4 regions of the Streptomyces sp. NPDC004111 genome follow, and region 2 is predicted to be linked to each of the others. Evidence: riboswitches for the same ligand, from Rfam matches in the RefSeq annotation. Region 2 holds a riboswitch; each other region holds the start of a gene.
What was found. Region 2 has a riboswitch for cobalamin ahead of ACFYVL_RS19475 (prenyltransferase/squalene oxidase repeat-containing protein). Riboswitches for the same ligand answer to the same signal wherever they lie in the genome.
Positions count from the first base shown of each region.

Region 1 (7,505 bases), on a different contig from region 2:
TTGTTCGAGACGATCGAGTCGCCGGTCGCGAAGAACGCGACGAGGCGGCCGATCATGTGCTGCTCGCCCGGGGTGAGCTTGGCGAGGTCGGCGACGTCCGAGTGGAGGTCGACCTCCTCGACGGTCCAGGTGTTCTTGATCGCGTCCCGGTAGCGCTCGTAGAAGTCCGGGTAGCGCATCGGGCGCAGGGTCAGCTCGAAGCCGGGGTCGAGGAGGTTCTTCTCGGAGTTGGTGGTGCTCATTACTGGCAGGCCTCGCAGGACTCGGGGTTTTCCAGGGAGCAGGCGAGCGCTTCGGCGTCGGTGGCCTGCTGGACGGGGATGGGGGCGGTGGCCGCGGCCTGGGAGCCGGCGGCGCGGGCGATCCGGGTGGCCGGGCGCGAGCGCAGGTAGTACGTCGTCTTCAGGCCCTTCTTCCAGGCGTACGCGTACATCGAGCTGAGCTTGCCGATGGTGGGCGTTTCCAGGAAGAGGTTGAGGGACTGCGACTGGTCGAGGTACGGGGTGCGGGCCGCCGCCATGTCGATCAGGCCGCGCTGCGGGATCTCCCACGCGGTGCGGTACAGGTCGCGCACCTCCTGCGGGATCCAGTTGAAGCCCTGGACCGAGCCGGACGCCTCACGCAGCGCCTCGCGGGTCTGCGCGTCCCAGACGCCCAGTTCCTTGAGGTCGCGCACCAGGTAGGAGTTCACCTGGAGGAACTCGCCGGAGAGGGTCTCGCGCTTGAAGAGGTTGGAGACCTGCGGCTCGATGCACTCGTACACGCCCGCGATGGACGCGATGGTGGCGGTCGGGGCGATGGCCAGCAGGAGCGAGTTGCGCATGCCGGTCCGGGTGATGCGGGCGCGCAGGGCGTCCCAGCGCTCGGGCCAGGCGGACTCGACACCGTAGTGGTCGGGGTGCAGGACGCCGCGGGCGGTGCGGGTCTTCTCCCAGGCGGGGAGCGGGCCGCTGCGCTCGGCGAGGTCGCAGGAGGCCTCGTACGCGGCGAGCATGATGCGCTCGGCGATCCGGGTGGAGAGCGCCGCCGCCTGCGGGGAGCCGAAGGGGAGCTTCAGCTGGAAGAAGACGTCCTGGAGGCCCATGGCGCCGAGGCCGACGGGGCGCCACTTCGCGTTGGAGTTCCCGGCCTGCTCGGTCGGGTAGAAGTTGATGTCCACCACGCGGTCGAGGAAGGTGACGGCGGTGCGGACGGTCTCGTCGAGGCGGTCCCAGTCGAGGTCGCCGGCGGCGGTGTCGACGAACGCGCCGAGGTTGACCGAGCCGAGGTTGCAGACGGCGGTCTCGCCGTCGTCGGTGACCTCCAGGATCTCGGTGCAGAGGTTCGAGGAGTGCACGGTGTGGCCCGGCTCCGCCGTCTGGTTGGCGGTGCGGTTGGAGGCGTCCTTGAACGTCATCCAGCCGTTGCCGGTCTGCGCGAGGGTGCGCATCATGCGGCCGTACAGCTCGCGGGCCGGCATCGACTTCTTGGCGAGCCCGGCGGCCTCCGCCTCGCGGTAGGCGGCGTCGAACTCCTCGCCCCACAGGTCCACCAGCTCGGGGACGTCGGCGGGGGAGAAGAGCGACCAGGTGCCGTCCTGGTCCACCCGGCGCATGAACTCGTCCGGGATCCAGTGGGCGAGGTTCAGGTTGTGGGTGCGGCGGGCGTCCTCGCCGGTGTTGTCGCGGAGTTCCAGGAACTCCTCGATGTCGGCGTGCCAGGTCTCCAGGTAGACCGCTGCGGCGCCCTTGCGCCGGCCGCCCTGGTTCACGGCGGCGACGGAGGCGTCGAGGGTCTTGAGGAACGGCACGATGCCGTTGGAGTGGCCGTTGGTGCCGCGGATCAGGGAGCCGCGGGCGCGGATGCGGGAGTACGAGAGCCCGATGCCGCCCGCGTGCTTGGAGAGCCGCGCGACCTGGTGGTAGCGGTCGTAGATCGAGTCCAGCTCGTCCTGGGGGGAGTCGAGGAGGTAGCAGGACGACATCTGGGGGTGGCGGGTGCCGGAGTTGAAGAGCGTGGGGGAGGAGGGGAGGTAGTCCAGCCGGCTCATCAGGCGGTACAGCGAGGCGACCTCGGCGAGCGCCCGCTCGCTGTCGTCCTCGGCCAGGCCGGAGGCCACGCGCAGCATGAAGTGCTGGGGGGTCTCGATCACCTTGCGGGTGATCGGGTGGCGCAGCAGGTAGCGGCTGTAGACGGTGCGCAGGCCGAAGTACTCGAACCGGTCGTCGCCGGCCAGGTCGATCAGTGCGTCGAGCGCCTGGGCGTGCCGGGCGACGAAGTCCGCCGTGCGGTCCGCGATGAGCCCTTCGCGGTGGCCGACGGCGACGGAGCCGGAGAAGGCGGTGACGCCCTGGCCGGCCGCCTCGTCGCGGATGGTGCGGGTGAGGAGGCGGGCGGCGAGGCGGGAGTACGCCGGGTCCTCGGAGATCAGTCCGGCGGCGGACTCGGTGGCGAGCTCCCGCAGTTCGGCGGCGTCCGAGCCCGCGTGGCGGCCGCGCAGGGCGGCGGCGGCGACCCGGCCGGGGTCGGTGTCGGGCAGGTCGGCGGTCAGGTCGGTCAGGGTGCGCAGGAGGGCGGTGCCGGGGGCGTCCTGACCGTCCTGCTCCTGGCCGCGGGGCTGACTCCGCTCGGCGGTGGCCGGGTCGACTGGCGCGATGGTCACGTGGGGGCTCTCCCTCGCTCGGCGCCGTGCCTGCGGGGGGAACGAGGGCGCGCGGGCGCACGGCTGCCCGGCAGGGGGCGCACGTCGCCTGGCGTCCACTGGCCCTACCGCGAGGCCCGGACGTATCGGTGTCCGGATCGGTCGAACCGGACGCGCTGTCGGCAGGTCCTCGGACTTTGGCGGTACGCAAAAGCGCACAGGGCATACCGTTGCGGGACAGTTCCGGATTCGCACCGGATTCCCCTGCGGCGACAGCGAGGACGAGCATACATGTGGGGGGTGGTTCGTGGCGCACCCACCACATGTTGTGTCGCGTGCCGCGGCCGTGAGCCGCCGGAGAGGCTCTAGAGAGCCTTCTCGTATGTGAAGAGGCCCAGTCCCGGCACCGGTTCCCAGTCCCTGCCGGGGGTCCGTACGAAGCCCAGGCGCTCGTAGATCCGGTGCGCGCCGCGCATCGCCGGCTGGGTCGACATCACCAGCCGTACGACCCCTTCCTCGGCCCTCGCGCGGGCGATGCAGGCCCGTACGAGGCTCTCGCCGGCCCCGCGTCCGCGGCCCGCGTGGGCGACCGCGAGCATCCGGAACTCGGCCTCGCCGGGGACGGCGATGTCCTGGAGGGGGCTGCCCTGGGGGGCGTAGGTGACGGTGCCCAGGAGGGTGCCGTCGGCGTCGACGGCGACCAGCAGCTCGGCCTGTGCGGCCCTGGAGGCGGCGTCGCGCAGTACGCCGAGGTACGGGTCCTGCGCGCCCCCGGAGAGGAGGCCGTCGTCGAGGTAGGCGCGGGCGGTGATGTCGCCCACTTCGGAGTGTTCGGCGGGTTCGGCGGGGCGGATGTGAATGTCCATGCCGGTGAGTGTGCAACGGCGAAGGCCCGGTGTCCCAGCCCTTTGTGAGGGGCGGGACACCGGGCCGGAGCGCCCGGGGAGGTCCGGCGCCGTCGTGGGCGGGGGACCTCCGGGCGAGGCGGCTCAGCAGCAGCGGAAGCCGTCGCGCGGGTCGCCCTCGCGGGCGTCCGTGCGGCTGCGCTCGAAGGCGCGGCGGCTCATCACGGGTGCGTCGGGGTCGTGGGCCGCGGCGTGTGCGACGTAGCGGTCGTACGCCGCCTCGCCGGTCAGCTCGCGCACGTACCAGCGCAGCCGGCCGAGGCGGTGGCGTACCGCCGAGGTGTTCACGGTCATGCGTGCTCCTCGCTCCTGCGCGGGCCGCCCTCCGGTCCGACGCCCGCCGCGGCCAGTTCCGCCTTCTCCTCCTTGGTGGCGATCAGGGAGGCGGGGGCCACGTACCGGGACTCCACGTACGGCGTCTCGCTGAGCTTGATGCCCTCGGGGTGGCGGATCGCCTTCAGGATGGCACGGCCGGCCTCGAAGAGCACGACCAGGATGAGGACGGCGAACAGGATCGAAAGGACGCCGTCCACCGTGGAGTTGGTGACGATGGTCTCCATCTGGTCGCGGTTCTTGGCGAGTCCGACCTTGTCGAGGCCCTTGTCCAGGGCGCTCTGGTAGACGTCGCGCTGGGCGAAGAAGCCCACCTTGGGGTCGGCGGAGAAGATCTTCTGCCAGCTCGCGGTGAGGGTGACGGCGACGTCCCAGAGCAGCGGAACGGCCGTCACCCAGGCCCACTTGAGGCGGCCGGACTTGACCAGGAGGGTGGTGCAGACGGCGAGTGCGACGGCGGCGAGGAGCTGGTTGGCGATGCCGAACAGCGGGAAGAGCTGGTTGATGCCGCCGAGCGGGTCGTGGACGCCGACCCACAGGAAGTAGCCCCAGGCGATGACGACGATGGCGCTGGAGATCCAGATGCCGGGCTTCCAGCTGACGTTCTTGAACGGCTTGTGGAGGTTGCCCAGCATGTCCTGGAGCATGAAGCGGCCGACCCTGGTGCCGGCGTCGAGCGTCGTCAGGATGAACAGCGCCTCGAACATGATGGCGAAGTGGTACCAGAAGGCCTTCATGGCGGTGCCGCCGAACGCGGCGGAGAAGATCTCCGAGAGGCCGAGCGCGAAGGTGGGCGCGCCGCCGGTGCGGTGCAGCAGGCTGGCTTCCTCGACGTCCTTGGCGGCCTGCGCCAGGTCGTTGGGGGAGATGGTGAAGCCGAGGTTGCCGACCGCCTGCGAGGCGGCCTGCACGGTGTCACCGACCACGCCCGCGGGCGAGTTGACCGCGAAGTAGAGGCCCGGGTCGATGATGCAGGCGGCGATCAGCGCCATGATCGCGACGAACGACTCGACGAGCATCGAGCCGTAGCCGATCATCCGGATCTGGGTCTCCTTCTGCACCATCTTGGGCGTGGTGCCCGAGGAGATCAGCGAGTGGAAGCCGGAGAGGGCTCCGCAGGCGATGGTGATGAAGACGAACGGGAAGAGCGAGCCGGCGAAGACCGGGCCGGTGCCGCTGGTCGCGAACTGGGTGATGCCGTCCATCTTGAGCGTCGGCAGGGCGATGAGCACGCCGATCGCCAGCAGCGCGATCGTGCCGATCTTCATGAAGGTGGACAGGTAGTCGCGCGGGGCGAGCAGCATCCACACCGGGAGGACGGAGGCCAGGAAGCCGTATCCGACCATCCAGATGACGAGGGTGCCGGGCTCCAGGGTGAAGGTCTCCGCCCAGGAGGACTCGGCCACCCAGCCGCCCGCGACGATCGCCAGCAGCAGCAGGGCGACCCCGATCACGGACACCTCGGTGACCCGGCCCGGTCGCAGGACGCGCAGGTAGAGGCCCATGAAGAAGGCGATCGGGATGGTCATGCCGATGGAGAAGACGCCCCAGGGGGACTCGGCGAGCGCGTTCACGATGATCAGGGCGAGCACCGCGAGCAGGATGATCATGATGGCGAAGACGGCGATCAGGGCCGCGGCTCCGCCGACCGCGCCGATCTCGTCCCGGGCGATCTGGCCGAGCGAGCGGCCGTCGCGGCGGGTGGAGAAGAACAGCGTGACCATGTCCTGGACGGCACCGGCGAAGATGACGCCCGCCACGATCCAGATGGTGCCCGGCAGGTAGCCCATCTGCGCGGCGAGCACCGGGCCGACCAGGGGGCCCGCGCCGGCCACGGCCGCGAAGTGGTGGCCGAAGAGGACGCGCCGGTCGGTGGGGTGGAAGTCGACGCCGTCGTTGAGGCGTTCGGCCGGGGTGGCGCGGGTCTTGTCGACCTTGAGGACCCGGTTGGCGATGAACTTGGAGTAGAAGCGGTAGGCGATGGCGTACGAGCCGAGGGCCGCGGCCAGCATCCAGGCCGCGGACACCTCTTCGCCGCGGGACAGGGCGAGCACGGCCCAGCCGACCGCGCCGACCACTGCCACCAGGCCCCAGATCAGCATGGACTTCGGGGTCATCCTGGCGCGCGGGATCCCGCCGCCGGGGCCAGGCCCGGCCCCTGTCTCGATGTCGGCTGTCGGTCTCGGCTCTGTCATGGCGATCCGTCCCCTCGCGCGATCTTCCCTCGTGACGTGCGCGAAATCTAGGGGCTGCGACCGCGCCGCGTAACCCCCTGTCCGCATATCGGTACGGAAACGGGGCGACCACCGCAGGTCAGAGGCGTACCAACGTCAACCGGCCGGGCCGGGCCGGGCATCGGCGGACGGCCGTGCGGCGACGCGGCGCGACGGGTGCGACGAGGGCCCCGACGATTTCAGGCATACCTGTCCACGGACGGAGGGCCGGAAGGGTTCACCGCGGGGGCGGTTTTCGGCAGACGGGCTCGCGTTTCGGCAGACGGGCTCGCGGCGGGGCGGGCGGCGGCGGGGTCGGGCGGCTGTCGGGCCGGGCGACGGCGGGGTCGGGCGACGGTGGGGCCCGGCGACGGCGGGGCCGGGCGACGGCTGGGCCCGGGGCGGGTGGCCCGGGGTCCCGGACGCGCCGCCCGCACCGTCCGGCCGGTCAGTCCTGCGGGCGCTGGAGCCTGGCGACGAACTTGTAGCGGTCGCCGCGGTAGACCGAGCGCACCCACTCCACCGGCTCGCCGCCGCGGTCCAGCGAGTGCCGCGAGAGCATCAGCATCGGCAGCCCGACGTCGGTGCCCAGCAGTCCCGCCTCGCGCGGGGTGGCCAGCGAGGTCTCGATGGTCTCCTCGGCCTCGGAGAGGTGGACGTCGTAGACCTCGGCGAGCGCGGTGTAGAGCGAGGTGTACTTCACCAGCGAGCGGCGCAGCGCCGGGAACCGCTTGGCGGACAGGTGGGTCGTCTCGATCGCCATCGGCTCGCCGCTGGCCAGCCGGAGCCGCTCGATGCGCAGCACCCGGCCGCCGGTGGTGATGTCCAGCAGGCCCGCGAGGGTGTCGTCGGCGGTGACGTACCCGATGTCCAGCAGCTGGGAGGTGGGTTCGAGGCCCTGGGCACGCATGTCCTCGGTGTACGAGGTGAGTTGGAGCGACTGTGAGACCTTCGGCTTGGCGACGAAGGTGCCCTTGCCCTGGATGCGCTCCAGCCTGCCCTCGACGACCAGTTCCTGGAGGGCCTGGCGGACCGTGGTGCGGGAGGTGTCGAACTCGGCTGCCAGAGTGCGCTCCGGCGGCACCGGGGTGCCGGGCGGCAGGGTCTCGGTCATGTCGAGCAAGTGCCGCTTGAGGCGGTAGTACTTGGGGACGCGGGCGGTGCGGGTGGGCGCGCCCGTGGTGGGCGCCGGGTCGCTCTCGGTGACCGTGCCGGTCCCGGCGGCGTGGCTGATCGGCGTGCCTTCCACGGTCCCCGTGCCTTCCGTGCTTCCCCCGTCGGTGGTCATGGTGCTCCGCCTTCCCGGTTCCTGCGCTGCTGCCGTCACCGGCTCCTCCGTCTGTCGCGGCTCAGAGCGATCGGCACACGGGGGTCGGTCTCCCGTGTGCCGGCCGGTCTCTCATGGATGGTGGCACGGTCCGCCGCGCGGAGCTC
Region 1 covers NZ_JBIAMU010000014.1:921-8,425, forward strand. The annotation lists gene ACFYVL_RS25925 (ribonucleotide-diphosphate reductase subunit beta) at 1-242, opposite strand, end outside; gene ACFYVL_RS25930 (ribonucleoside-diphosphate reductase subunit alpha) at 242-2,641, opposite strand; cobalamin riboswitch at 2,784-2,926, opposite strand; gene ACFYVL_RS25935 (GNAT family N-acetyltransferase) at 2,986-3,486, opposite strand; gene ACFYVL_RS25940 (YbdD/YjiX family protein) at 3,610-3,819, opposite strand; gene ACFYVL_RS25945 (carbon starvation CstA family protein) at 3,816-5,975, opposite strand; gene ACFYVL_RS25950 (GntR family transcriptional regulator) at 6,520-7,359, opposite strand.
Region 1: another riboswitch for cobalamin. It lies ahead of ACFYVL_RS25930 (ribonucleoside-diphosphate reductase subunit alpha); the one in region 2 lies ahead of ACFYVL_RS19475 (prenyltransferase/squalene oxidase repeat-containing protein).

Region 2 (7,505 bases):
ACGCCCCGGTCCACCTCCACGTGCCAGCGGTCGCCCATCAGGCGTCCTGCCCCGGGGCCTCGTACCCGGCGGGCAGGTGGATCATCTTGTGCTCCAGGTACTCGCCGTACCCCTCGGGGCCGAACTCGCGGCCCAGGCCGGAGTTCTTGTAGCCGCCGAAGGGGCCCATCATGTCGATGCTGAAGGTGTTGACCGAGTAGGTGCCGGTGCGCACCCGGCGGGCCACCTCGACGCCGCGGTCCACGTCGGCCGTCCAGACGCTGCCGCTCAGGCCGTACTCGGAGTCGTTGGCGATACGGACCGCCTCCGCCTCGTCCTCGTACGGCAGCAGGCACATCACCGGACCGAAGATCTCCTCGCGGGCCACCCGCGTCGTGTTGTCGACGCCGCCGAGCAGGGTGGGCTCGACGTACCAGCCGCGTTCCCGGCCGGCCGGGCGTCCGCCGCCGGCCAGGACCTTGGCGCCCTCCTCCTGGCCGATCCGGATGTAGTCGAGGGAGCGCTGCTGCTGGCGCCGGGCGACCAGCGGTCCGACCTCGGTGGCCGGGTCCATCGGGTCGCCGACCTTGAGCGCGCCCGCCGCCGCGGCGAAGGCCTCGGCGAACTCGTCGTAGCGGGAACGGGGGGCCAGGATGCGCGACTGGGCCACGCAGGCCTGTCCGTTCAGCATCCAGGCGAAGGGGGCGATGCCGGCGACGGTCGTCCCCAGGTCGGCGTCGGGGAGGATGACGGCCGCCGACTTGCCGCCGAGTTCCAGGGTGACGCGGCTGAGGTTGCGGGAGGCGACCTCCATCACGCGCTTGCCCGCGGCGACCGATCCGGTGAAGGACACCTTGTCCACACCGGGGTGCGCGACCAGGTACTCGCTGACCTCGCGCTCGGCGGGCAGGATGGAGAGCACGCCCTCGGGAAGCCCCGCCTCGGTGCAGATCTCCGCGAGGAGATAGCCGTCCAGGGGCGTCTCGGGCGAGGTCTTCAGCACGGCCGTGCAGCCGCTGAGCAGGGCGGGTGCCAGCTTGGCCGCGGCGGTGAACTGGGGGACGTTCCAGGGGACCACCGCCGCGACGACCCCGACCGGCTCGCGCCGCACCAGCAGATTGCCCAGGGCGCCGGTGCGGCGGGTCTCCACCGGGAAGTCCTGCGCCACCTTGATCGTCGTGTCCCACACCATCATCGCGGCGAGCGCCTGCATCATCACGCTCGCGGTGTACGGGGTGCCGTTCTGCGCGCTGATGACGCGGGCGATCTCCTCGTGGCGCACCGCGATGGCGTCCTTGATGCGGGTGACGACCTCGATCCGCTCCGCCAGTGTCATCCGGGGCCAGGGCCCCTCGTCGAAGGCCCTGCGGGCCGCCGCCACCGCCCGGTCCACGTCCGCCTCGGCGGCGTGCGGGACCCGGCCGATGACCTGTTCGGTGTGCGGGGAGACCACTTCGATGACGTCGGAACCGGACGGCTCGACCAACTTGCCTGCGATGAAGAGCTGTTGGTGTTCGACGAGTTCGGTCATGGCTGTCGCCTCCCGCGAGTCCGGCCCGGTGCACTACTGCTGACGCTCCATCAGTTACCGCTCCCCCCGAACTGATACCAGTTCTAGTTCGTACGGGGAAGGGGTGCGACGCGCCCGGCCGCGAGCAGCGGGGCGAGGGCGAGCAGCATGCACAGGCCGCCCACCGGGAGGAGGTCGAGGCTGACGGCCATGCAGACCGTGCCCGCCACCAGGGCGGTCACCATGAGGATCCGGGTGCGGACGGAGGCGGCGGTCAGGGCCGCCAGGACGACCAGGCCGACGAAGAAGAGCTGCGGGACCACCCCGTAGACGACCGGCTCGACCCCGGGGACCGCCTTGACCTGCCGGAAGATCTCGCGCATCGCGGGCCGGTCCTCGGCGATCAGCCCGGACACCAGGTCGATCGCCGCCTGCACGGCGGTGGCGAGCAGCCCGGCACCCGTCACCAGCAGGGCCGCCGAGGCCGCCGGGCGCCGCGACGCGGGCGCCGAACGGTACAGCTGGCGCAGGACCGGAACGAACAGGAGCACCCCGACGAGCATCGCGAGATGCCCCAGCGTCCAGCCGGTGCCCGGCGTGCCCCGCTCGCTGAGCAGCCGGACGGCGCCGTACACGACCAGCGAAACGGGCGCCGCGACGAGCGCGAACCGGGTGAACCCGGCGGGCCGGACGAGGCCGGAGGGGGTACGGGGGGCGGTGGCGGGGACCGGGGCGGGCCGGTCCTGCGGGGCGGGCCGGCCGTGCGGGGCGGTGGTGCGGGGAGCGGCGGCGTGCGGGGCGGTGGTGCGGGGGGCGGTGGTGCGGGGGGCGGTGGTGTGCGGGGCGGTGGTGCGGGGGGCGGTGGTGTGCTGGGTGTGCGTCGGGTTCGTCATGCGTCGATCTTGTCCGCGTACAGCCATGCGGCCCATCCGGGACAACCACGGGGCACCCCCGACAACGACCCCGAGAATCCTGGGGGTCGACACCCGCACCGTCCCCCACCTCGCACTGGAACCCGTTCTAGTTATAGTGACCGCAAGGCAAGTCCCGCACCACTCGCGACAGTTGGGGGAGCCATGACACAGGTGACCGAGCACGGCGGCGGCGTCTGGAGCATCAAGGTCCCGATCCCGGACAACCCCCTCGGCCACACCCTGGTGCACCTCGTGGACACCGACCGCGGGCCGGTGCTGATCGACACCGGCTGGGACGACCCCGCCTCCTGGGACACCCTGACCGCCGGGCTCGCCGCCCTCGACGTACGCGTCGCCGACGTGCACGGCGTGGTCATCACCCACCACCACCCCGACCACCACGGCCTCTCCGGGCAGGTGCGCGACGTCTCCGGCGCGTGGATCGCCATGCACGCCGCCGACGCCGAGGTGGTCCGCCGCACCCGCGGCGCCGAACCGGACGTCTGGCTCGACTACCTGACCGCCAAGCTGGCCGCCGCCGGGGCCCCCGAGGACCACCTCGGTCCGCTGCGCGCCGCCCGCGGGTCGGGGCGGATGCGCACGCTGCCGGGGCTGCGGGCGGCGCTCCCGGACCGGGAGATCGTGCCCGGGGAACTGCTGCCGCTGGCGGGCCGCGCGCTGCGCGCCGTATGGACCCCGGGCCACACGCCCGGCCATGTGTGCCTGCATCTGGAGGAGGAGCACCCGGCCGGTCTGCCCGGCCACGGGCGGCTCTTCTCCGGTGACCACCTGCTCCCCGGCATCACCCCGCACATCGGCCTGTACGAGGACCCGGACGACGACGCCACCGGCCCCGACCCGGGCGGCCGGCTCCGTTCGAGCGCGGGGGACCCCCTCGGCGACTACATGGCCTCCCTGGAGCGGATCGCCCGGCTGGACGTCGCCGAGGTGCTGCCCGCCCACCAGCACCCCTTCACCACCCCGCGCGAGCGCGTCGAGGAACTCCTCGCCCACCACGAGGAACGCCTCGCCGGGCTGCGCGCCCTGCTGGCCGCGCCCCTCACGCCCTGGCAGCTCGCGGAGCGGATGGAGTGGAACCGGCCCTGGGAACAGATCCCCTACGGCTCGCGCAACATCGCCGTGTCCGAGGCCGAGGCCCATCTGCGCCGACTGGTGAAACTGGGACACGCGGAGGCCGTACCGGGCAGCGATCCGGTGACCTACACGGCGGTGTGACGGCGGGGCGGCGGCGGCGCGACGGCGGGCCCGACCCCGGACAGGTCGGTAGAGTGTGCGAGTCGTCATCATGCCCGTACGGGAGAAGCCGGTGCGAATCCGGCACTGACCCGCAACCGTGATTCCCATCGCGCGCGATCCCTCGCCGCGGTGCGAAGAGTCGGAACGCCCGGCCCGCATGACTGGCACGGCACCGTCGAGGTAGAGGTACACGGGGCCGGTGCCGCGGTGCCTGTCGAAGGGGTCCGTGCCCGGCCGCCCTTCAGGAGAGGCACCACCGACATGACCCTTCGCCGCAGCGCCGCAGCGCTCGCCGCAGCCGCCGTTCTCGGTGCGGTGGCCGCTCCGGCCGCCTCCGCCGCGCCGGCCCCGTCGCCGGTGGCGATCCCCTCGGGGCTGTACGGCAAGAGCGACCCGACGTACGACGGTGTCTTCCGGCAGTCCCTCGCCCTGCTCGCCCAGCAGACCGTCGGAGTGAAGCCGGCCACGAAGGCGGTCGACTGGCTGGTGGCCCAGCAGTGCGACAACGGCGGCTTCCCCGCCTTCCGGGCCGACGCGAGCAGGCCCTGCGACGCGAAGGTGCTGGTCGACACCAACGCGACGGCCGCCGCCGTACAGGCGCTGAAGGCGCTCGGCGGGCAGGACGCCACGGTGAAGAAGGCCGTGGGCTGGCTGAAGTCCGTCCAGAACAAGGACGGCGGCTGGCCCTACTCCCCCGGCACGCCGAGCGACGCCAACTCCACCTCGATCGTGGTGGGCGCCCTGGTCGCGGCCGGTGAGCGGCCCAAGGACGCCATGGGCAAGGACTGGAAGTCGTCGCTCGACGCACTGCTGGCCTTCCAGGCGGACTGCGCGGGCAAGGCGGAGAACCAGGGCGCCTTCGCCTTCCAGCCCGACAAGGCGGGGAAGAAGTTCCCGAACGCCGACGCGACCGCCGCCGTGGTGACCGCGGCGGCCCAGAAGACGATGGTCGTCGCCCCGGCCAAGACCAACGAGGAGCTCAAGCCCGCGGCCGACTGCGAGGCGGGCATGACCTCCCCCGAGGCCGCCGTGGACGGTGGCTCCGACTACCTCGCCCGGCTGCTCGCGAAGAACGGTCAGCACCTGATGTCGGCGATGCCGGGCGCCGAGGACAAGCCCGACTTCGGCAACACCGCGGACGCCACGGTGGCGCTGGCCGCCGCGGGCCACCGGGACGCCGCCGCGAAGCCCGCCCAGTGGCTGGCCCGCAACGGTGCGGCCTGGGCGAAGCAGACCGGTCCCGCCGCCTGGGCCCAGCTGGTCTTCGCCGCGCACGCCACCGGCATGGACCCGCGCTCCTTCGGCGGCACCGACCTCGTCGAGCAGCTCAACGCGACCGGCCCCGCGCCGCAGGCGAAGCAGGCCGCGGAGGACGCCGGGAAGAAGGACGAGGCGAAGAAGGACGACACGGGCGGCTCCTCCGCCACCTGGTGGGTCGTCGGTGTCGCCTTCGTGGCGAGCATGGGCGCGGGCTTCCTGATCAGCGGCCGCAACAAGAAGAACCAGCAGCTGTGAGCCGGACCGCCGCGGCCCGCCGCGCGAAGTGCGCCGCACCGCTGCTCGCCGTGGCGATGGGGCTGGGCGCGCTGCTGCCCGCGGGCGCCGCAGCGGCGGCGGACCAGGGCTCCGGCTACCGCTACTGGTCGTTCTGGGAGCGTGACGGCGGCACCTGGACGTACGCGACCCAGGGAGCCGCCACCACCCGTCCGGCCGACGGCGCGGTCCAGGGATTCCGGTTCGCCGTGAGCCAGGACTCGCAGGACGCCGCCAAGCCGCGCGGGGAAGCGGGCTTCGAAGCGATCTGCGCCAAGACCCCCGCCCAACCGGGCAGCAAGCGCCTCGCCCTCGTGCTGGACTTCGGAACGCCGCAGGACGCCCCGGACGGCGAGACGCCGCCCGCACCGCGCGGCGTGTGCGCCCGGGTGGGCGAGGACGCGACGACCGCCGAAGCGCTGGCGGAGGTGGCCAGGCCGCTGCGCTACAACAACGCGGCGCTGCTCTGTGCCATCGCCGGCTACCCCAGGACCGGGTGCGCCGACCAGGTGAGCGGAACGTCCTCGCAGAACGCCGAGCCGTCCGCGCCCGCTCCCACCGCCGACTCTCCTTCCGCCTCCGCCTCGCAGGACGACGGGGGCACGGGCCCGTCCGCCGGTGTCCTGGTCGGACTCGCCGCCGTGCTGGCGCTGGGCGCCGCCGCCGTGTGGCAGGCCCGCCGCCGTCGGGGATGAGCGGCGCGACGAAGCCGGAGGGCAGCACCCCCTCCGGCCGCCGCGACCCGGCCGGCAGGGGCACCGGCCGACCGGTCCGCGGGCCGGCCGGTCCGCTGCGGGCCCCCGCCGCCAGCCGCAGCAACGCGCTGCACGCCGGGGCCTGGTGGCTGTGGGCACTGGGACTCGCCACGGCCGCCTCCCGCACCACCAATCCGCTGCTGCTCGGGCTGATCGTCGGCGTCGCCGGGTACGTGGTCGCGGCCCGGCGCACGGACGCGCCGTGGGCACGGTCGTACGGCGCCTTCGTCAAGCTGGGCCTGATGGTGCTGGTGATCCGGCTGGTGTTCTCGGTCTTCCTCGGCTCGCCGATCCCGGGACAGCATGTGCTCCTCACCCTGCCGGAAGTACCGCTTCCGGACTGGGCGCAGGGGGTGCGGCTCGGCGGGCGGGTCACCGCGGAACAGCTCGTCTTCGCCCTGTACGACGGCCTCAAGCTCGCCACCCTGCTCATCTGCGTGGGCGCGGCGAACGCGCTGGCCAACCCGGCCCGGCTGCTCAAGTCGCTGCCCGGCGCCCTGTACGAGGCGGGGGTGGCGGTCGTCGTCGCGATGACCTTCGCGCCGAACATGGTCTCCGACGTCGTACGGCTGCGGACCGCCCGGCGGCTGCGCGGCCGGCCCACCGGCGGGGTGAGGGCGCTGCTCCAGATCGGGCTTCCGGTGCTGGAGGGTGCGCTGGAGAGGTCGGTGGCGCTGGCCGCTTCGATGGACGCCCGGGGGTACGGGCGCACCGCGCAGGTCCCGCCCCGGGTGCGGCACCTGACGACGGTGCTCACCCTCGGCGGACTGCTCGGGGTGTGCGCGGGGGCGTACGGGCTGCTCGCCGCGCAGGGTGCCGGGTACGGCCTGCCGGTGCTGCTGATCGGGCTGGCCGCCGCGATGGCCGGGCTGCGGCTCGGCGGGCAGCGCAGCGTGCGCACCCGGTACCGGCCGGACCGGTGGGGGGTGCGGGCCTGGCTGGTCGCCGGGTCGGGGGCGGTCGTGGCCGCGTCGATGATCTGGGCCGCCTCGTACGACCCGCAGGCCCTGCACCCGGGGGTGCTGCCGCTGGTGGCGCCGCAGTTCCCGGTGTGGCCGGCGCTGTCGGTGCTGGTGGGGCTGCTGCCCGCGGTCGTGGCCCCCGTACCGCCCGCCCTGTCCCCGCCGTCCGCCGCCTCCGTACCGCCCGCTGTCAGAGGAAAGCAAAAGTGATCCGGTTCGAGAACGTCTCCGTGCGGTACGAGGGTGCTGCCGCGCCCGCGATCCAGGGCGTCGATCTGACCGTCCCCGAGGGTGAGCTGGTGCTGCTGGTCGGCCCGTCCGGGGTCGGCAAGTCGACCCTGCTGGGCGCGGTGTCGGGGCTGGTGCCGCACTTCACCGGGGGTGTGCTGAGCGGCCGGGTCACCGTCGACGGCCGGGACACCCGCACCCACAAACCGCGCGAACTGGCGGACCTGGTCGGCACCGTGGGCCAGGACCCGCTGTCGCACTTCGTCACCGACACCGTCGAGGACGAACTGGCGTACGGCATGGAGTCGCTCGGCATCGCCCCCGACGTGATGCGGCGCCGCGTCGAGGAGACCCTGGACCTGCTCGG
Region 2 covers NZ_JBIAMU010000009.1:192,302-199,806, reverse strand. The annotation lists gene ACFYVL_RS19495 (ferredoxin) at 1-38, opposite strand, end outside; gene ACFYVL_RS19490 (aldehyde dehydrogenase) at 38-1,510, opposite strand; gene ACFYVL_RS19485 (hypothetical protein) at 1,594-2,382, opposite strand; gene ACFYVL_RS19480 (MBL fold metallo-hydrolase) at 2,566-3,639, shown strand; cobalamin riboswitch at 3,682-3,832, shown strand; gene ACFYVL_RS19475 (prenyltransferase/squalene oxidase repeat-containing protein) at 3,922-5,175, shown strand; gene ACFYVL_RS19470 (SCO2322 family protein) at 5,232-5,888, shown strand; gene ACFYVL_RS19465 (energy-coupling factor transporter transmembrane component T) at 5,885-7,120, shown strand; gene ACFYVL_RS19460 (ABC transporter ATP-binding protein) at 7,117-7,505, shown strand, end outside.

Region 3 (7,505 bases), on a different contig from region 2:
GGTGTACGGCGCGCACCAGGACGGCCGCGCCGAACTGCGGCTGATCACCTGCGGCGGCACGTACGACCACAAGGCCCGTTCCTACACCGCCAACGTGGTCGTCTCCGCCTACTTGACCGGCGCCACCGAGGCCCCGGCCGCCAGGTCCTGAGCCCGCGCCGGTGCGCCGGCCCGTGCCGCGGCCCGCAGCCCGAGGCCCCCGAACACCGCCGCGAAGACCACCCACAGCAGCAGCTGCGAGCCCAGCGACAGGACGCGGAAGTCCCACAGCAGGGCGGCCGGCACCGGGACCTCGTCCGGGTTGTCCGGCAGCAGGAACAGCACCGCGAGGGTGGCGGCCCCGGTCAGGAAGACCGCACCGTGCCGCAGCGGCTCGGCCCGGCCCGCGAGACGTACGTACACCTGCCAGGCCAGCAGCATGCCGAGGATGCCGATCACGACGGCGGCCAGCCACAACTGCTGCCGCTCCCCGACGGTGTTCGCGTCGCCGACCCCGGGCGGGGCGGCCGGGTAGCGCAGTCCGGGCAGCAGGGCCACCGCGACGAACGCGGCGGCGCAGAAGGCCAGCGCCCGCGGCCAGGCCCGGACCAGGAACCCGGTGCGGCGGTGCACCAGCGCGTAGGCGACCGCGAACAGCGCGCCCATGGCGAGGCCCGCGACGATCGCCGTGACGACCAGACCGAAGTGCTGCTGGCCGCGCGAGAACAGCTCCTCGTGGTGGTCGGCGACGGCGCCCGCCGCCGCGTGCGCGTGCTCGGCCGCCTCCGCCTTCGCCGAGCGCGCCTCTTCGAGGACGATCGCGCGGTCCATCACCGGTTCGGCCAGCAGCAGTGAGAACAGGCCCGTGACCAGGCCTGCGGCCCCGCCCGCCGCGAGGGAGCGGCCGAGCAGGGTGAGAGTGGGGTTGCTCATGGTGCGTCCGGCCCCGATCAGTGGCAGGGGGCACCGAAGAGGTGCCGGCCGTCGTGCGAGAACTCGTGCAGGTAGCTGCCGGTGGCGGAGATGATGTGGCCGTTGTCCATGAACACGGCGTACAGCGCGATCAGCGCGACGATCACCGCGGCGACGAGGATCAGCAGATCCCGGGTGCGGGTGGTCGCGGACGCGAGATCGCCGCTCTGGGCGGACTGCTGGGCAGACGCAGACATTAGGGTGGTGCCTCCTTCTGGGGTTTCCACGCCCCATGAGCAGGAGGACGACGGGTCAGTTCCTGACTTCCACACCGTGGCAGGTGTGGTCACAGTGGCGGGACCGCCCCGGAATCGCACCGGAGTTCCTGTTCACCGTCGCCTCGAAGTGTGGAGTTGTCCTCCGGAGAGTCCCAGCCTGGCAGTGCACTGTCAATGGCGCCCCGGGAACGCCCGCCGGGGACGGCACGGGAAGGGGCGGCGGCACGGGAGGGGGGACGGCACGGGAAGGGCAGGAGGGGCGGCGCGGGGCACCGGGAACGTTTGCGACAGCACCTGGCCCGGTCGGCTGCTCGCTCCCCCCGGAGCCGCCGACCGGGCTGGTCCTCGACCGCACGCGCACGGACTGCGGGAGAAGCCCGGCGTCTGTGCGGGAGGTTCTGGAAAGTCCAACTCGGCTCTACGGGCCGGGGGCTGGGGCCTCAGGAATACTCTAGAGCGGGCAAGCCCCGTACTCCATAGGGTAATTGACGCAAAGTCACTGCAAAGTCGCTCCGAGTGTCCCGTACGGCCTCACCGGGCCCTCTGCTCTCCGCTCCGGCCCCCGCCCGGCTTCCCGGCGGGCACCGACGCCACGTCCAGGCTGCCCCGTACGAGATCCATCGCCACTTCGGACACCGGCCGCCCGGCGCGCTCCGCGTGGCTCCGCAGCGCGTCGAACGCCTCGTCCACCGAGAGCCCCCACTGTTCCGCCAGCATGCCCTTGGCCTGGTCCAGCCGGACCCGGCCGGTGAGCGCGGACTGGACCTGACCGGCCAGCAGCTCGTCGTGCCGGACGGTGCGCTGCTGGAGGACGCCCAGGGTCGCGGTGTCCGCCAGCGCCTGCGCGAGCTGCAGCTCCTGCGGCGCCGTACCGGCCCCGTCCGGACCGGCGAAGAGGTTCAGCGCGCCGATGACCGTCTCGCGCAGCCGCAGCGGCACCGCGTACGTCGACCCGAAGCCGTACGCCGCCGCGCGCGGCGCGAACACCGGCCAGCGCTCCCGCGCCGCCGCGGACGACAGCGCGAGCGGCGCGACCGGCCGCCGGCCCCGGAAGCAGTCCAGGCAGGGGCCCTCCTCCTGCTGGATCTCCAGCAGGCCGAACAGCCGGGCGCGCTCGTCGGAGGACGCCACCGCGCGCAGCTGCCCGCGCTGGTCGGTCAGCATCAGTCCGGCCGCCGACACGTCGAGCAGCTCGACGCAGCGGGCCGCCGACCAGTGGAGGAAGTCGATCACGTCGAAGTCGTCGACCAGGGTGTCGGTGGCCTCGACGAAGGCCGTCGCGATCTTCTGTTCTCGGCCATAGCTGTCCATGCGTTGTCACCCACATCTGTCGTGCTGCCGGGTGGCCCGCGCCGGGCGCTGCCACAGGATCATCGTGCCTGCTCCGTACCGTCGCCGTCCTGGAGGGCGCCGTCCTGGGTGAAGAGCAGCCGACGGGCCACCACGTCCGCCGCCACCTCCAGGATGGGCCGTTCGGCGGCGTACGCGTACGCCCGCAGCCGGGCCAGTGCCACCGCCGGAGACACCGCGAGCCGTACCGCGATCATGCCGGTGGCCTGGTGCACCTCGGCACGGTAGAGCGCCGCGTCCTGCGCCAGCCAGCCGCCGGCCTCCGGCGGCGGACCGGTGCCCTCCCCGGCCGGCGCGCCGGGCGCACTGTCGAGCAGGGTGAGCGTCAGCGCGTCGGCGAGGACCAGCACGTCGGTGAGGGAGTCGTCCGCGAGCGGGCCGGGGGCGTCGCGGTGACAGGTCAGCGACCCCACCAGGATCGCCCCGATCTGCAGCGGCACGGCGAACACGGCCCGCAGCCCGAGCTTCTGCGCGGCGGGCAGGAAACCCGGCCACCGCCCCCCGGGAACCCGCTCCAGGTCGCCGTCCAGCACCAGCCGGCCGGTGCGCACCGCGTCGGGCCCCGGCCCCTCGCCGAGGGTGAACTGCAGGTCTTCGAGGGCCGCCGCCCGCGGCCCGGAGAGCCACACCGGCTCACCCTGGAGGTCCTCCACGACGAGGGTGACGGCGAGCCCGTCCACCCCCAGCGCCAGGGCGCAACGGCGGGCGAAGGACTCGTCGAGCACGGCGGTGCGGTGCAGCGCCAGCTCGTCGAGCAGGGCGGTCATACGGGCGGTGGCCACGCCCTCCTCCTGAAGGTTCCCGACGAGTTCCCGAGCGGTCCCCGGGCGGACAACTGTGAAGAGTCCTGAAGAGTCCTGCGAAGTGCCTCGCGGCGGGCAGCCAGGAGTGCTTCATCGTAGCCGTGTGCCCCCAAAGAGGCAGGTTGAACGCGGTGCAACAGCTCAGCGACGAAGCGGGCGCGGCTGCTGAGGGTGACCGCTGGTGTGTCAGGATGGATTCGACCGGTTGTGTCCGGGCAGGGGCGCCTGGGGGGTTGCCTCGGAATCAAGTCAGCTTCGAGACGGTCAGTCTTCACAAGGCGCCCAAGGGGGAGTCGATGTACGGCAGTTACAGCGGACGTGTGCGAGCACTGGGAGCGGTCGCGGTGGGGGCCGCCCTGCTGCTCACCGGCTGCTCCTCGGACGGTGGGGACGGCGGCTCGGGCGGGGGCTCGGGGAGCAACGCGCCGGTGTCCCAGCAGCCCAAGGGCAACGACCCCTTCTGGGTCAATCCGGACTCCAAGGCGGCCAAGGCGCTGGCCGAGGAGAGCGACAGCGGCAAGAAGGACCTGATCCGGAAGATCGCCCAGCAGCCGGCCGGCGAGTGGCTGATCCCGGAGAACGCCAAGGAGCAGGCCAAGGGCTTCACCGAGGCCGCCGCCAAGGCGGACCGCGAGGCGATCCTGGTCGTCTACAACATCCCGCACCGCGACTGCGGCCAGTTCTCCGGCGGCGGCGCCGCCGACGGCAACGCCTACCGGGAGTTCATCAAGCAGGTCGCCGAGGGCATCGGCGACCGCCCGGCGACCGTCGTCCTGGAGCCGGACGCGGTGCTGCACCTGGTCGACCAGTGCACCCCGGAGAAGTTCCACGAGGAGCGCTACGACCTCCTCAAGGGCGCCATCAAGACGCTGAAGCAGCAGCCGAAGACCAAGGTCTACCTGGACGCGGGCAACGCGGGCTGGGGCAAGCCGGACCAGATCTTCGAGCCGCTGAAGTGGTCGGGCATCGACGCGGCCGACGGCTTCTCGGTGAACGTGTCGAACTTCTACTCCACCGAGGAGAGCAAGAAGTACGGCAAGGAGCTGTCGGCGAAGGTCGGCAACAAGCCCTTCGTCATCGACACCAGCCGCAACGGCAACGGCCCGGTCCAGGAGAAGAGCCTCAAGGACCCGTGGTGCAACCCGCCGGGCCGGGCACTGGGCGAGGCGCCCACCACCGAGACCGGTGACCCGCAGGTGCACGCCTTCCTGTGGGTCAAGCGCCCCGGTGAGTCGGACGGCGAGTGCAAGGGCGGCCCGCAGGCCGGCCGCTGGTTCGCGGACTACGCGCTGGGCCTGGCGAAGAACGCCAAGTAGCGCACGCACCCGGCGGGGGAGGACAGCCCCCGCCGGGCAGCACGGCCCTGTGGAGCGGTACGGCAGGACAGCAGCACATACGAGTAAGGGGCGCCCTCCGGGAGGGCGCCCCTTACTCGTATGTGCGTCACGGTGCGCTGCCGTGCGCCCCGCGCGGTCCTACGGGACCTCGACCCAGACCGCCTCGGAAGGCGTGCCCTGGTCGTCCGTCACGAACAGCATGTAGTACCCGGAGGGCACCAGCGAGCGGTTCTCCGGGACGGTGACGGTGATGCCGTCGGCCGTCTTCTTCAGGTCCAGCGCGATGCTGCGCTGGTCCATGTCGGTCATGTGCGTCACCGCGCTCGGCCGCATCAGCCGTGCCGACTTGATGGACGACGCGTGCTGCGAGGTGAAGGTGCCCGAGGCGCCCCGGGCGATCTTCTTCGGGCCGTCGTTCAGCTTGGGCCGCGAGTCGCGGTACAGGTACGGCGGCGTGTAGATCTCGATGCGCTGCTCGAAGACGCCGGGCCGGGTGTTGGCCTTGTCCGCGTACAGCGAGTCGGAGCCCGCCACCATCACGCGGCCGTCGGGCAGCAGCACCGAGCTGGAGTGGTAGTTGCGCCCCACTGCCGGGTCGGCGAGCCGCTTGAGCTTGTTGGTCTTCGGGTCGAAGGAACGCGCCTCCTTGATGTTGGAGTCGCTGCGCCCGCGGTAGTCCTCGGAGCCGCCGGTGATCAGGACGGTGTCGTCCGGCATCAGCGAGGCGCTGGGGTAGCGGGTGCCCTTGTCGAGCGAGGGGCCGTCCTTGAAGGTCGGGTTCGCGTCGTCGGCGTCGACCAGACGGGTCTTCTCCGAGGACTTCTCCGACTCGCCGACGCCACCGCCGCCGATGACCATGAACCGCTGGTCCTGTGCCGGCGGCAGCATGACCGAGGCCGAGGTCTCCAGCTGGTCCGGGTCGCTCATGCCCGGGATCTTCTTGAAGCTGTTGTTCGACAGGTCCCAGATGCCGGGCTCACGGCCGACGTCCGCCGGGCCGTAGCCCGCGTTGGAGCCGGTGTAGATGAGCTTGCCGCTGTTGAGCGTGAACAGCGACGGGTACGTCGGCAGCCGCCGCTCGAAGCCCGTGTACTTCCAGGTCTTCGTCTTCGGGTCGTAGATCTCGTCCTTGCCCGGGACGATCTGGCCGATGTCGTCGAGGCCGGAGGTCGCCAGGACCTTGCCGTCCTTCAGGGTCGTCAGCGACGGGTACCAGCGCGCCTCGTTCATCGGGTCGACGGTGATGTACTTCTCCGCCACCGGGTCGAACTCGTACGCCTCGCGGATGCCCTGGAAGTCCTTCTTGTCCAGGGCGAGCTTCTCGGCGACGCCGTACGTGTTCTGGGCGTCCTTGCCGGTCAGCGAGGGGATGGCGTAGTTGTCCTGGGCGCCGGACTCGTACTGCTTGCCGGACTGCTTGGCCTCGACGTAGATGCGGCCGAGCCCCGGGTTGTTGCGCAGGAACTTCCCCGTGGCCTTGTCGAAGACCTTGGTGGCCTTCTCGACCAGGACCGGGTCCTTGGAGACGTACGTCTTGCCGTTCTTCTTGCCCTTGAAGACCGTGCCCGCGGGGAGCGTTATCGGCTTGTCGGGATTCTCGTTGTGCACCACCATCAGGCCGCCGGCCTTGGTGACGTCACCTTCGAGCTTCTCGTACCGCTTGGTGCCGCCCGCGACGAGGAGCTTGCCGTCGCCGAGCTGCGTGTGACCCGAACAGAACATGTCCTTCGGGGTCTTGATCATCTTGTACGTGTTGTTCTTCGGGTCCCACAGGACCGACTCGAACTTGCCCGCGTCGAAGTTCTTCTGGTTGTTGCCGGAACCCGCGATCAGCAGGACCTTGCCGGTGTGCAGCAGTGCCGAGTGGATCGTGTTGATCTTCTTGTCGGTCGGGACGTCCAGGAAGTCCCAGTGACCGTTCTCCGCCTTGTACTCGGGGCGGTTGATCTTGTACTCGTGGTACTGCTCCGAACCGAAGCGGTACAGCGCGGGCCCGTTGAACGCCGCCACGGCGACGACCACGGCCGCCGTGATGGAGAGGCGTTTGGCCCGGCGGCTCGGACGGAAACTCATTTCTTACGTCCCCCAAGGGAAGAAATCTGCATGGTCTGGTCGGCGGGGGCCCAGCTCGGCCGCTGCTGCGGGGCGTGGCCGCCGTCGCCGTACTGCCCCTGGCCGGGGAAGGCCTGCTGCTGGTCGTACTCCGGGGTGCCGCCCGCGGAGCCGGGACCCTGCTGCGGGCCGGGCTTGCCGTTCTTCTTCTCCGCGCGCATGCCGAGCCGCCAGGCGAAGATCGGCGCCGCCGTGATGAGCATGGCGAGCGTCGCCCAGGTGACCATCGCCGGGTGCGAGTGGCCGCGCCAGAACGAGACGCCGATGGACCCGGCGAAGATCGCGATGAAGAACAGGTGGATGCGGAAGGTGCCGAAGAGGGTGTCGGGGCTCGCCGACTCGCCCTTGGGCGTCACCACGAAGCTGGACTTGCGGCGCAGCACGGAGTCCATGAGCGCACGCGCGTAGAGCGGCGCGGACATCGCGGACATCGCCATGCCGGCCAGACCGCCGGAGCCCTCGGGCTCGTGCGGCGACACGTTGTGACGGCGGTTCCAGATGTAGAGGCCGATCTGGAGCGCGGAGGCGTTGCCGTACAGCATCATCCAGATGACCGGGTCGATCTGGACACCCGAGGCGCCCATGCCCAGGAACAGCGCACAGGAGAGTGCGGCCAGGATCCAGTTCATGGCGGACATCGGGTAGAAGATGATCATCATCGTGTAGTTGAAGAGCTTGCCGGGGGGCAGCGTGCCCCAGCCCTTCCAGTACTGCTTGAGGATCGTCTCGTAGGT
Region 3 covers NZ_JBIAMU010000011.1:147,669-155,173, reverse strand. The annotation lists gene ACFYVL_RS22315 (class F sortase) at 1-151, shown strand, start outside; gene ACFYVL_RS22310 (CbtA family protein) at 109-912, opposite strand; gene ACFYVL_RS22305 (CbtB-domain containing protein) at 930-1,148, opposite strand; cobalamin riboswitch at 1,180-1,324, opposite strand; gene ACFYVL_RS22300 (GAF and ANTAR domain-containing protein) at 1,701-2,480, opposite strand; gene ACFYVL_RS22295 (ANTAR domain-containing protein) at 2,540-3,301, opposite strand; gene ACFYVL_RS22290 (glycoside hydrolase family 6 protein) at 3,619-4,638, shown strand; gene ACFYVL_RS22285 (galactose oxidase-like domain-containing protein) at 4,798-6,732, opposite strand; gene ACFYVL_RS22280 (glycosyltransferase family 2 protein) at 6,729-7,505, opposite strand, start outside.
Region 3: another riboswitch for cobalamin. It lies ahead of ACFYVL_RS22305 (CbtB-domain containing protein); the one in region 2 lies ahead of ACFYVL_RS19475 (prenyltransferase/squalene oxidase repeat-containing protein).

Region 4 (7,505 bases), on a different contig from region 2:
CGCACTGCCGCCGCGCCATCGAGGAGGCGATGCGGCTCTACCCGCCGGTGTGGCTGATCTCCCGGCGGGCCGCCCGCGCCGACGTCCTCGACGGTTACGACGTCCCGGCCGGGGCCCTGGTCTGCGTGAGCCAGTGGGTCCTGCACCGCCACCCGGACTTCTGGGAGCGCCCCGACGACTACGTCCCGGCCCGCTTCACCGCCCCCGATCTGCCCAGCCACCTCTACCTCCCGTTCGGCGGCGGCGAACGCACCTGCATCGGCCGCCACTTCGCCCTGGTCGAGGCCACGCTGGTGCTGGCCACCCTCCTCCAGTCGGCCGACCTCGCCCTCGAACCCGGCTTCCCGGTGGAACCCGAGGCCCTGGTGACCCTGCGCCCCAAACACGGAATGCGAATGACGGTGACCCCGCGATGACCACGCTCCCGCCCGCCCCGGCCCCTTCCTCCGCGCCTGCCCCGGCCCCGCCGGGCGGCTCCTACGACCCCGCGGCGACCACCTCCGGCGGCCTGACCGGCGAACTGGCCCGGCTGGAGGCGCAGGCGGACCTGTCGTTTCCCGAGGAGTTGCGCATCCTGCACGAGCTGGGGCTCGACCCCGCCCGAGGCCCCCTGGTGGAGGTCGGCGCCGGCTCGGGCGCGGTCACCCGCCGGCTGCGGGCCGCCCACCCCGAGCTGTCCGTCACCGCCGTGGACATCGACGGCGGCCTGCTGTCGCACGCGGCGGGCTGCGGGGCCGAACTCCTGGTCGCGGACGCCGCCGCGCTCCCCCTCCCGGACGCCTGCGCCGGGTACGTACTGCTGCGCTACGTACTCCAGCACCTGGCCGACCCGCGCCCGGCGCTGGCCGAGGCGCTGCGTGTACTACGGCCCGGCGGCCTGCTGGTCGTCACCGAGGTGGACGCCTCGTGCTGGGGCCTCGCCGATCCGGCGTTCCCCGAACTGGCCTCGGTGCACGCCAAGTTGGCGAAGGCGCAGGAGGCGGCGGGCGGGGACCGCGCCATCGGCCGCCGGCTCACCCGGCTGCTGCGCGGGGCGGGCTGCGCGGACGTCGTCCTGCGGCCGTTCGCCACCACCAACGACGACCGCCCCACCGCGGACTTCGCCCCGCACCTGGGCCCCGGGCGGCTCCAGCCCCTGGTGGCCTCCGGCGCCCTCTCGCTGGGCGAGTTCGCCCTGGCGGCGGACCGCTGGAACCGCTTCCGCACCGACCCCGACGCCTACGTGATGCTGCTGGGCCTCACCGCCGCGGGCACGGCACCGGCCTGCGCACCCACGACTGCGCCCGCACCGGCGCACTCACCGGCGACCCCGCCCGCACCGCCCCGCTGAACGCGAGCGGACCGGCCCCGCAATCCGTAAACCCGCAAGCCCCCGAGCCCCCCAGCCCCCGAGCCGCAAGCCCTCAAACCCGCAACCGATCCGATGGGAACAGTCGCCATGCACCCCAACGTCAAGATCTTCATCACCATCTTCTGCTACATCAGCGGCGTGATGGGCGTGGTCACCGCCGTGCTCAACGCCAGCCAGCAGCCCACCCAGACCACGGCGGCCGTCGTCGCGGGAGTGATCGGCGCCGTCTTCCTGCTCGCCGGAATCGCCCTCAGCCGCCGCCCTCGCCTCTGACGGCGCTGCCCCGTCCCGAACCCGAACGGCACCCCGGGGGAAAAGAGGTCCGCACACCGGTTACTCTGATCCGGTCGAACGCGGATCGAGGCCGGACGCGGAAACGCGACCGTCCCGCCGCCCTGGGAAGAGTGCCTCTCCGGTTCGACCAGAGCCCGGCATCAGCCCACCACCACCCTGATGCCGGGCTCGCCCCTTTCCACGAGCCGGATGCGGCGGGTGCGGCGGGCGGCCTCAGTGGTGCCAGGGCAGTCGCACCGGCTCGGCCGGTATCCGGCCCGCGACCAGATCGCGCGCCAGGCCGGACAGGCCGAGAGGGTGGATCCGCTCGGTGCTGGCGGCCAGTTCGTCGAGCGTCCACCAGCGGTGCCCGGCGTGGTATCGCAGTTCCTCGGCCCCCTGGCCGCTGACATCCACCTGGTGGCCCGTCACCCTGAGGTGGAAGAAGTTGTCCTGGAACATCCCCTCCGCCCAGCCGAGGTCGGCGTACCCGGCGGTCAGGGCGACCTTCGGCCCGACCGCCTCCGGGGTCACCGCGAGGCCGATCTCCTCGCGCAGTTCCCGGGCCGCCGCCTCGGCCTCGCTCTCGCCGTCCTCCAGCCCTCCCCCGGGCGCGCACCAGCCGTGGCCGCCGGCGGGCACGTCCGGGTCGACACGGAACTTCAGCAGCAGCAGACGGTCGGCGGCGTCGAAGAGCAGAACGCGGGCGGCACGGCGGGAGTACTTCTCCATCTCGGACATCCGGGCAGCCTAACGAGACGGCACGCGACGGCCACCGGGTTTACGGGACGGCCGGATCCCCGGGCACCGGGGCGGGGCGACGGCGGGACGGCGGCCGGCCCGCCCCGCCCCGGTACACCGGTACGGGGCTCGGAGTCGGGCCGCCCGGTCATGGCCGCGCTCGACCTGCTCGGGCGCCGCTGGACGCGTGGAGCCGGCGCTGGGCGCAGGAGACCGACCGCACCTGACCGGGCACGGCCTGCCCCCCCCTCGCCCGGGACGAAGGTCCTCACCTTCCGGGCCCAACGAACCCCCACATGTCGTACCGGGCGTGTCGGACCAGCACAAGATGTAGTGTCCTAAAGGTCGGTTCGGCGTCGGCGCACCCCTCGTGTGCGCGGCCGAGGAAACAGGGAATCCGGTGCGAATCCGGAGCTGCCCCGCAACGGTGTGGGCCCGCGGACGGGCCCGAGTCCGATACCTGCCGGCCCCGGCCGCGCATCCCGCGCGACCGCAGGCACACACCCCGGACGCCTCGTGGGAGGGCCGACGTGACGCAGATCGACGCCGTGGACTCGGTGACCGAGTACCTGGACCGCAGCGACTGGCGGGTCAACGCCAACGCGAACCAGGGCTACTCGCTCGGCGGACTCATCCTGAACACCGCGGGCAAGGTGGTCGCCAACTACTGGCTGGACCAGGTGTATCCCGAGGCCGTCGGCCGTGCCCACCGCGAGGGCGACCTGCACATCCACGACCTGGACATGCTGTCCGGCTACTGCGCGGGCTGGTCGCTGCGCACCCTGCTGACCGAGGGGTTCAACGGGGTCGCGGGGCAGATCGACTCCGCGCCGCCGCGGCACTTCTCCTCCGCCGTGGGACAGATCGTCAACTTCCTGGGCACCCTGCAGAACGAATGGGCCGGCGCCCAGGCGTTCAGCTCCTTCGACACGTACATGGCGCCGTTCGTGCGCCAGGACTCCATGTCGTACGCGCAGGTGCACCAGTGCGTGCAGGAGCTGGTGCACAACCTCAACGTGCCCTCGCGCTGGGGCACCCAGACGCCGTTCACCAACCTCACCTTCGACTGGACCTGCCCCGCCGACCTGCGCGACCAGGTGCCGGTGATCGGCGGCGTCGAGCTGGACTTCCGGTACGGGGAGCTCCAGGCCGAGATGGATCTGATCAACCGGGCGTACATCGAGGTGATGACGGCCGGTGACGCGGCGGGCCGGGTCTTCACCTTCCCGATCCCCACGTACAACATCACCCGGGACTTCCCCTGGGAGAGCGAGAACGCCACGCGGCTGTTCGCGATGACCGCGAAGTACGGACTGCCGTACTTCCAGAACTTCCTCAACTCCGGTCTTGAGCCCGGCATGGTCCGCTCGATGTGCTGCCGGCTCCAGCTCGACCTCACCGAACTGCTGAAGCGGGGGAACGGCCTGTTCGGCAGTGCCGAGCAGACCGGCTCGCTCGGCGTGGTCACCGTCAACTGCGCCCGGCTGGGACATCTGCATCCGGGCGACGAGGCGGGCCTGTTCGCGGCGCTCGACCGGCTCCTCGAACTCGCCGTGCAGAGCCTGGAGATCAAGCGGGTGACGGTCCAGGACCTGATCGACCAGGGCCTCTTCCCGTACACCAGGCGCTATCTGGGCACCCTGCGCAACCACTTCTCGACCATCGGCGTGAACGGCGTCAACGAGATGATCCGCAACTTCACCCGCGACGCGCACGACATCACGGCCGCCGAGGGGCACGCGCTCGCGGTCCGGCTGCTGGACCACGTACGGGCGCGGATGGTCGAGTTCCAGGAGCGCACCGGCCACCTCTACAACCTGGAGGCCACCCCCGCCGAGGGCACCACGTACCGGTTCGCCAAGGAGGACCGGCGCCGCTTCCCCGGCATCCTCCAGGCGGGCCCGTACGGCAACCCGTACTACACCAACTCCTCGCAGCTGCCGGTGGGCTGGACCGACGATCCCTTCGAGGCCCTGGAGCGGCAGGACGAGCTCCAGACCAAGTACACCGGCGGCACCGTCCTGCACCTGTACCTGTCCGAACGCGTCTCCACCGCCGAGGCCTGCCGGAACCTGGTGCGGCGCTCCCTGGAACGGTTCTCGCTGCCCTATCTGACGGTGACCCCGACCTTCTCCATCTGCCCGGCGCACGGCTATCTGGCCGGTGAGCACACCAGCTGCCCGACCTGCCGGCGCGGCTGCGAGGTGTGGACGCGGGTGATGGGCTACCACCGGCCGGTCGCCTCGTTCAACATCGGCAAGCGGGGCGAGCACGCCGAACGCAGGCACTTCCGGGAACCGGCCACGACGCCACCGGTCCGCACGCCGTCCCCGGAGCCGGTACGCACACAGGTCCCGGCCCCGGCATCGGCCCCGGCACCGGCCCCCGCGCCGTGATCCGGATCGGCGGCTGGTCCCGGCTGTCCACCTGCGACTGGCCGGGCCGCCTGGTCACCACCGTGTTCTGCCAGGGGTGCCCCTGGCGCTGCGGCTACTGCCACAACCCGGACCTGCTCGACCCGCGTACGGCCCCGGCCGTCCGCTGGCCGGACGTGGCGGCGCACCTCGCCCGCCGCCGGGGCCTGCTCGACGGCATCGTGTTCTCCGGCGGCGAGCCCCTGCTCCAGCCGGGCCTGGCCGACGCGGCACGGGCCGCCCGCGCGCTCGGGCACCGCGTCGGCCTGCACACCGGCGGCGCCCTCCCCCGCAGGTTCGGGGCGCTGCTGGAGGCGGGGCTCCTGGACTGGGTCGGCTTCGACGTCAAGGCCCACCCCGATACGTACGAGAAGGTCACGGGCGTACGCAACAGCGCGGCCCCCGCGGTACGCAGTCTGCGGCTGTTGCGCGACTCGGGCGTCGCGCACCAGCTCCGCACCACCGTGGACCCGTCCGTCCTGACCGCCGCCGACGTCACCGCCCTGCGCGGCTGGCTGGCGGAGCGGGGGGCGGAGGGCCACGTGTGGCAGGAGGCGCGCACCGGCTGACGCCGCGGGGTCTGTCAGACTCCTCGGATGATCGTCAGACTCGCTCAGGAACAGGACTTCCCCGGCTTCCTCGACCTCGCCGCCCAGGTCGAGCACTGGTTCGGCGCGATGGTCGGGGAACCCGGTTTCCACGACGCCGTGCGGGAGCACATACGCGGCTCGGCCGCGCTCGTCGCCGTGCCGTCCGATCCCTCGGAACCGGCCCTGCTCGGCGGGCTGCTGTTCGGTGCCGAGCCGCCCGTCCACCACGTCCACTGGCTCGTGGTCTCGGAGAAGGCGCGCGGGACGGGGGCCGGGCGGGCGCTGATGGCGGAGGCCGTGAGCAGGTTCGTCCAGGGGCCGGGCACCCTGGAGGTGGTGACGTTCGGGGCCGATCACCCGGGTGCCGTGGAGAGCGGTGCGCGCGTCTTCTACGAGCGCCTGGGCTTCGCCCCGGCCGAGGCCACCGACCCCGGCCCGGAGGGCGGTTCGCGCCAGGTCTACCGCCGCACCGTCGGCTGAACCCGGAGCGGGAGACCCCCCGAGGGGGGCGGGGGCCGGCCCATGACCCGAGGAGGGGAATGGGCCGGCCCGTGGTCTCAGGCCCGCTTCAGCCCCCGGATCGCCGGTACGGAGACGAGCGCGGCCACCACCAGGAGCGTCAGCACACCGCCCGCCAGCAGCACCGTACGGGCGCCGAACAGTCCGGCGGCCGGGCCCGCGAGGGCCTGGCCCACCGGGAGCATCGCGACCGATCCCGCCACCTCGTACGCGTGCAGCCGGCTCAGTACCGGGCCCGGCACCCGGGTCTGGATGCTGGTGGCCCACATGACGCTCCAGAAGCCCATGCCCGCCCCGGTCAGGACGGCGGCCACCAGCAGTGCGCTCACCGGGAGTTGGGCGCCGACGGCGGCGGGGAAGGTGGCCGTGCCGAGCAGGGAGAGCGCGCCCGCACGCAGCGGGTGGTCGGGGCGCAGCCGCATCGCGGGCACGGCACCGAGGGCGGTACCGAGGCCGAGGGCGGAGCTGATCAGGCCGTAGGTCTGGGCGCCGTGCCCGCCGATCAGCTCCACGGAGGTGAGCGGGACGAGCGGCCCCCAGGCGGTGATCATGAAGAACATCCAGATCACGATGGTCGCCCACAGCCAGGTCCGGGAGCGGAACTCCCGCCAGCCCTCGGCCAGGTCGGACCAGTAGGTGGTGGGGGGCTTCGGCCCGGGTGCCGCCTCTCCGCTCCCCGGGCTCTCGGGCAGCCGCAGCAGCGCCAGGCACAGGGTGCTGATCGCGTACGTCGCCGCGTGCGCGGCGAACACCGCCGCCGGGTCGGCCACCGCGACCAGCAGACCCGCGACGGCCGGTCCGGCGAGCATGGCCAGGGACTCACCGATGCGAATCGTGCCGTTGGCGGCCTGCACGTCGTCGGCGACCCGGGGGATCGTGCTGGCCACGCCGGGCTGGAAGAGGCCGGTGGCTATGCCGTTGACCGCGCCGATCAGGCAGATCTGCCAGAGCACCACGTGCCCGGTGAGGAAGAGCAGCGCGGCAACGGCCTGCGTGACGATCCGTACCGCGTCCGAACCCACCATCAGGCGCAGGGTGTTGAACCGGTCCGAGAACACCCCGCCGAAGATGATGAAGACGGCTGTGGTCGCGATGGTCGACGCCATCGCGAGCCCGACCTCGCTCGCCCCCATCCCGTACTGGAGAAGCCCCGCCGAGAGGGCCACGGGCAGCATCGTCTCGCCCAGCTTGGAGGCGGCCCTGGCGGCGAAGAAGAGCCCGAAGGCACGCGAGCGGAGGGGGCGGGCCGGCACCAGGGGCGGCACGAGGAGGGCCGGCACGACGGCGGACCCGCCCGGAACCGGGTCGAGGGGCGGAACGGCAGCCGGGTCGAGAGCCGGGGAAGAGGTCCGAGAAGAAGCCCGGGAGGAAGTCCGGGAGGAAGCCCGAGGGGAGGTCCGGGAAGAGGCCGGGTCGGACGCCGGGGAGGAAGCCTGTGAGGAAGCCTGTGCGGACGCGGACCGCTGGGCCGCGGCTTGCTCTTCGTTGGAGGTCACAGCCCTCGATCCTCTCCCCGGCACCCACGCACCCGCCACTCCATTACCAGCGGCACACATCTGCACATAGGGTAATTCCCCGGTCAAGTCGGTCTGCTGACGGGGGCTCGTTCCCGGGGCC
Region 4 covers NZ_JBIAMU010000001.1:764,069-771,573, reverse strand. The annotation lists gene ACFYVL_RS03450 (cytochrome P450) at 1-416, shown strand, start outside; gene ACFYVL_RS03445 (class I SAM-dependent methyltransferase) at 413-1,330, shown strand; gene ACFYVL_RS03440 (hypothetical protein) at 1,439-1,624, shown strand; gene ACFYVL_RS03435 (NUDIX domain-containing protein) at 1,859-2,365, opposite strand; cobalamin riboswitch at 2,695-2,848, shown strand; gene ACFYVL_RS03430 (ribonucleoside triphosphate reductase) at 2,845-4,761, shown strand; gene ACFYVL_RS03425 (anaerobic ribonucleoside-triphosphate reductase activating protein) at 4,758-5,348, shown strand; gene ACFYVL_RS03420 (GNAT family N-acetyltransferase) at 5,376-5,849, shown strand; gene ACFYVL_RS03415 (MFS transporter) at 5,927-7,168, opposite strand.
Region 4: another riboswitch for cobalamin. It lies ahead of ACFYVL_RS03430 (ribonucleoside triphosphate reductase); the one in region 2 lies ahead of ACFYVL_RS19475 (prenyltransferase/squalene oxidase repeat-containing protein).